DNA from 2 places in the Sodalis sp. RH20 genome. Region 1 is predicted to be linked to the other one. Evidence: predicted binding sites of a transcription regulator. Region 1 holds the regulator's gene; the other holds the start of a gene.
What was found. Region 1 encodes PhoB, which activates phosphate uptake and scavenging genes when phosphate is short. Its sites were predicted from a motif close to CTGTCATAAAACTGNCNNAT; they were not measured.
Positions count from the first base shown of each region.

Region 2: a site for PhoB is predicted at 1,432-1,451, ahead of phoA (alkaline phosphatase). Genes of this name have one in related genera too.

Region 1 covers NZ_CP178733.1:3,407,002-3,410,149, forward strand. Annotated here, with positions in the region: gene phoR (phosphate regulon sensor histidine kinase PhoR) at 1-753, opposite strand, end outside; gene phoB (phosphate response regulator transcription factor PhoB) at 778-1,467, opposite strand; gene sbcD (exonuclease subunit SbcD) at 1,679-2,992, shown strand; gene ACL2XM_RS15755 (AAA family ATPase) at 2,989-3,148, shown strand, end outside.
Region 2 covers NZ_CP178733.1:3,976,682-3,979,829, reverse strand. Annotated here, with positions in the region: gene phoA (alkaline phosphatase) at 1-1,359, opposite strand, end outside; gene ACL2XM_RS18335 (endonuclease/exonuclease/phosphatase family protein) at 1,646-2,407, shown strand; gene clsB (cardiolipin synthase ClsB) at 2,410-3,148, shown strand, end outside.

The sequences.
Region 1 (3,148 bases):
CTGCGTCTGATCCTGCATGGTGTGGATGGCCTTGGCGCGCATGGCTTCATCCATATCCTGGTCGTTCATCATTTCCAGATATCCCTGCAACACCGTCAGCGGCGTACGCAGTTCATGGCTGGCATTGGCGAAAAAGTTGCGCCTGGCGCCTTCCAGCTGGCGCATCTGGGTCACGTCGCGGGCCACCATTAACAGCTGGTCGTCGGTATAGGGCATCACGCGGAATTCAACGTAACGTTGCTTATTGAGCAGCAGGGTCAAGGGGCGCTCGAACGACTGGCCCTGGATATAGCTGTTGAATTCAGGATAGCGCAGCAGGTTAAGGATATGCTGGCCGTTGTCTTCCGGCCAGCGAAACCCGAGCAGCTGCTGCGCCAGGCCGTTGCACCAGAAAATATGGCCGTCGTCGGTCAACATCACCAGCGCATCAGGCAAGGTTTCCGCGCCGCTGCGAAAGCGTTTGAACAATGTCGCCAGTTCACGCCGCCGCCGCCGGTGGCGCAACTGCATCTGATGCAGGCCATAGAACAGCGGTTCCCAGCTTCCCCGCCCTTCCGGCGGCGTATGCCGGAGATCGACCCATAACCAGCGGGACAGCCGCAGTTGGTAATAATAGTTGCGCACCAGCGCGGCCAGCAGCGCCGCCACCAACAGCCAGGCCAGGTGGCCGACAAAAAGCGACAACAGCAGGGCCGGCAGGCAAAACAGCCCCAGTTCCAGCAAAATCTTACGCCAGGATAAACGTTCCAGCACCGGCAGAGCTCCCCTTATACCGCGCTAATAGCGCGCGGAAAAACGATAGCCGGTGCCGCGGACCGTCTGCACCATCCGATCGTGACCGCCGGTTTCCAGCGCTTTGCGCAGGCGGCGAATATGCACATCAACCGTCCGGTCCTCAACATACACATTAGTGCCCCAGACATGATTTAACAACTGTTCCCGGCTATATACCCGCTCGGGATGGGTCATGAAAAAGTGCAGCAGTTTAAATTCGGTCGGTCCCATCTCCAGGGCCAGTTCGTTGGAGGTTACCCGGTGCGACGACGGATCCAGGCTTAAGCCCTGCAGCTCAATCTTATCTTCCACCGCCATCGGCGAAATACGGCGCATCACCGCCTTGATCCTGGCCAGCAGCTCCTTGGGCGAGAACGGTTTGGTGATATAATCATCGGCGCCCACTTCCAGCCCCCGCACCCGGTCTTCCTCCTCGCCGCGCGCGGTCAGCATCATGACCGGAATATCGCGGGTCAATACCTCGCGTTTCATATGTTTGATAAATTGAATTCCCGAACCGCCTGGCAACATCCAGTCGAGCAATACCAGATCCGGATAAGGCTCCGCCATACGGCTGACCGCCGTGCCGTAGTCTTCGGCTTCGATGGGCTGGAAGCCATTCTGTTCAAGTACGAAGCACACCATTTCACGAATCGGCGCTTCGTCTTCCACGACTAATATGCGTTTTGCCATTTTTTCCTGCCATTAATCTCTGCGGTTAACGTGCCCGGGCATTATGCGTCACTTTTATGACAGATTTATTAAAATCAGCCCATCGTGCCAGAAGCATAGCGGATGGCGGTTTTTTTTCGTCCCGGGTTGCCAAATTAACAGCTTTACGTCGGCATCGCCCGGGGTAAGGTTTATACTCTCGCCCTGACTTTTACACTCTGGCTGGAGCGTCATGCGGATCATTCACACTTCTGACTGGCATCTGGGTCAGTCGTTTTTCACCAAAAACCGCGCCCGGGAGCACCGCGCCTTCCTGCAATGGCTGGTGGCGCAGGTGGCAGAACGGGATATCGACGCGGTGATCGTGGCCGGCGATATCTTTGATACCGGCACCCCGCCCAGCTATGCCCGCGAACTGTTCAATCGTTTCGTGGTGGCGTTGCAGCCGACCGGTTGCCAGCTGATCATACTGGCGGGCAATCATGACGCGGTGGCGACACTGAACGAATCCCGGGCGCTGCTGGCCTGCATGCATACCCGGGTTATCGCCGGCGGCGGGTTCGGCGCCCGGGACGATGACGACAACGCCGACGGCGACCGCGAAGACAGCGGCGGGCAACCGGTTTTTGTACTGAACGATCGTAGTGGAAAGCCGGGGGCGATACTGTGCGCCATCCCCTTTTTACGCCCGCGGGATGTGCTGACCAGCCGCGCCGGAGAATCGGGGGATGATAAACAGCGGGCGCTGATGGACGCCATCGCCGCATATTACCAGGCGCTATATGACCGGGCGCTGGCCCTGCGCGCCAAGTTGCCCGGCCGGCTGCCGATTATCGCCACCGGACACCTGACCACGGTGGGCGCCGCCACCACCGATTCGGTACGCGATATTTATATCGGCAGCCTGGACGCGTTTCCCGCCCAGCTGTTTCCTCCGGCGGATTATATCGCCCTCGGCCATATCCACCGCCCGCAGTGCGTGGGCGGACAGCAGCATATCCGCTATTGCGGTTCGCCCATCGCCTTGAGTTTTGATGAGACCGGGCAGCCCAAGCAGATCAATATAGTCAGTTTCGACGCCGGGGGCGTGGCGGACATTTCCCCGGTTTTGATCCCGGAAACCCAGGCCCTGCGCCTGATAAAAGGCGACCTGGCGGACATCGAGGCGCAGTTGCGCTCGTTTAGCGATTACCCGGGGTCCACGCCCGTCTGGCTGGATATCGAGGTGGTGACAGACGCCTGGCTGAATGATATCCAGCAGCGTATCCAGCAGTTGGCGGCCGATTTGCCGGTGGAAATCGTGCTGTTGCGCCGTAACCGCGAGCAGCGGCTGTCGGCACTGGCGCGCCGGCAACGGGAAACGCTGGTCGAACTGAGCGCCGGGGACGTGTTTGAGCGGCGCCTGGCGCTGATCCCCTCCCCCGCGCCGGAGAACCTGGACGCCATACGCTTGCTCTATCGCCAGGTAACGGCGGACGTACAGCAAGGCGCCGCGGCGGAAAACCCGCTAGCGCCGGATGCCGCAACCAAAGGAGACGCCCGGTGAAAATCCTGACGCTGCGGCTGAAAAACATCAATGCGCTCAGGGGCGAGTGGAAAATTGATTTTACCGCCGACCCCTTCGACCGCGCCAGCCTGTTTGCCATTACCGGTCCCACCGGCGCCGGCAAGACCACTATTCTTGACGCCATCTGCCTGGCGC
Region 2 (3,148 bases), 570 kb from region 1:
ATAGGGACCGAAGGCGGCGATACGCAGCTGGGTGCCGGTATGTCCCTGGGATTCGGGGTCTTCAGAATTGCCGTAGCTGATGGCCATCACCGCGCCGTCTTTCGTGGTCAGCGCCTGGGTCAGGCCGGGGGCCTTGGCGTCCGCTTCGATAATCTGGCTGGAGTGGGCGTGATCGGCGGTGACCACCACCAGCGTATGGCCGTCGGCGCGGGCGAATTCCAGCGCCTTTTGCACCGCTTCATCCAGGTCCACCGTCTCGCCGAACTGGCCGCACGGGTTGGCGGCATGGTCCTGTTTATCAATGGATGCGCCTTCAACCTGCAGGAAAAAGCCGTTGGGATGGGTTTTCAGCAGATCGATGGCTTTTTGCGTCATGGCCGCCAGGGTAGGCACCCCGGCGCCGCGTTTGGGATTATCGCTACAGGTAACCGGCGGCTTATCGATATTGCCGTGATAGACGGCTTTCGGGCCCTGCCAGCGCACCGGCATATTGCCCTCGGCAAACAGGCCCAGCAAGGGTTTGTCCTGGTTGGCCAGGGCTACGCCGTTCAGGCCATCCAGGTCGCTCACCAGCTGATAGCCGCGCGCCACGGCTTGTTCCCGCAGGGTTTTACCCTGCCACTCCCCGGCCTTGGCGGTTTCGCCAAAGGTTTTGGCGCCGCCGCCCAGCGTCACGTCGGCGCGGGCCGCCAGCAACTGTTCGGCAATGGAGCCGCGCCCCTGGTTTTCCAGCGCCTGGGTGGGGCAATCTTTACTGGTCACTTCCGGGCCGTAGCATTTGCGGGAGCTGACGTGGGCCACCAGCGCCGCCGGGGTGGCGTCCTCCAGTTCAGCGGTGGACACATTGCCGGTGGCTTTACCGGCCGCCTTGGCCAGTTCCAGGATGGTCATATGATCCTTGCCGAACACATCGACGCCCAGCGCGCCGTTATAGGTTTTCACCCCGGTGGACCACGCGGTGGCCGACGCCGCCGAGTCGGTGACGTAGCCGGGTTTATGGGTGGTCTTGTCCAGCGCGTAATGGGTGTATTGACCGGTCAGCGGCAGCGCGTCGATCCCGGGGAACGCGTTGCCCGCGCCCAGCGCGTAGTTGCGCGCGGCGGTGATTTCCGAGTCCCCCATGCCGTCACCAATCAGCAGGATGACGTTTTTTGCCTGCTGGTTGTTCAGCGCCGCCTTCAGCGCCTCGGTCTGATCGGCCTGCAGGCGGCGTGCGCCGCCGGGCTGGGTAATATCCCCCTGCGCCGCGCGCAGGCTGTCCGCGCCGGCGGCCGATACGCTGCGCGCGAGCAGGCCGTTGCCGCCCGCCAGGGCGAGGGTCAGGACGAGGGAAAGTACGGGTTGGTGCGGATGCGGCATAAAGAAGGCTCCTGTTGCCGGACGAGAAGAAGGGTATGTCTGAATTTATTATTGTGTAAGTCTACGTAACCCGGATGTCATTTTTATGACACCCGGAGATAACCGCCGCGGTCAAACTTGGCGAGGTTGCCCGGCAGCAGCTAAGATAGTAAGCACATTAACTAATAATGACTTCTCACCTATTCTACCCGCGCTATATCGGGGAGTGGGTTTTTGCCGCTTAATTTTGCAGGGGTTCGAGATCATGCTGCGAACGGATTATCATCAAAATAAGGATGTACCGGGCATGCCGCAAGTGGAGCAGGGATTTTCCTTTAAGGTGCTGACCATCAATACCCATAAGGGCTTTGCCGCCTTTAACCGGCGTTTTATACTGCCGGAACTGCGCGAAGCGGTGCGTACCGTGGCGCCCGATATCGTGTTCCTCCAGGAAGTCCTGGGCACGCACGAAAAGCATTCGCAACGCTTCGATAACTGGCCGGTGGTGCCGCAGTACGAATTTCTGGCCGACACCATGTGGGCCGATTTCGCCTACGGGCGCAACGCGGTCTATCCCGACGGCGATCACGGCAATGCGCTGCTTTCCCGTTTCCCCATCAGCCGCCAAAGCAATCTGGACGTGTCCATCGACGGCACGGAGAAGCGCGGCATGCTGCACTGCGTGCTGCAGGTGCCCGGCCGTGAGCTGGAGCTGCATATGATTTGCGTGCACCTGGGGCTGAAGGAAGCGCATCGCCGCGAGCAGATGCTGCGCATGAGCAGGCATATCGCCACGCTGCCGGCGGATGCGCCGCTGGTGGTGGCCGGTGATTTCAACGACTGGCGCCAGCGCGCCAATACGCTTTTGCGGCGCGAAGCCGGCCTGGTGGAGGTCTTTACCCAGGCGCGCGGCCGACCGGCCCGTACTTTCCCCGCCCGCTTTCCCCTGCTGCGCCTGGACCGTATTTATGTCAGGAACGCCCGCATCAGCGAGCCGACCTCCCTGGCCAACCAACCCTGGTCGCATTTATCCGACCATGCTCCCCTCGCCGTGGAGATCCATTTATGAATATGAATATGGAGTGGCGCGACGGCAATCGCATCAAGCTGCTGGAAAACGGCGAAGCGTTTTTCCCGGCCCTGTACGAGCGCATCGGCCAGGCCAGGAAAGAGGTGCTGCTGGAGACTTTTATCCTGTTCGAGGATAAAGTCGGCAAGGCGCTGCAGGAAAACCTGATTGCCGCCGCCAGGCGCGGGGTGCGGGTGGAAATCATGGTCGACGGTTACGGCTCGGCGGATCTGTCCGACAGCTACGTCGGCGCCCTTACCGCCGCGGGAGTGCATTTCCGTTATTACGATCCCCGCCCGGCGTTTATGGGCATGCGCACCAATCTGTTCCGCCGCCTGCATCGTAAAATCGTGGTGGTGGACGGCGTTATCGCCTTTATCGGCGGCATTAATTTTTCCGCCGAGCACCTGAGCGACTACGGCCCGGAGGCCAAGCAGGACTATGCGGTGGAGGTGGAGGGGCCGGTGGTGGAGGATATCCATCGCTTTACCCTACAGGCCTTGTATAAGGAAGATCACCATCGCAGCTGGCTGCGCCGGCGCTCCAGGCTGCCGGCCCATAACCGCCAGCCTGGCGAAGCCCAGGCGCTGTTTGTCTATCGGGATAACGATGAACACGATACCGATATAGAGCGCCACTATATCGATATGCTGCGCGGCGCAAAACGCGAGGTCATCATCGCCAATGCCTATTTTTTCCCCGGCTACCGCCTTTTGAAGGAGATGCGCAACGCCGCCCGGC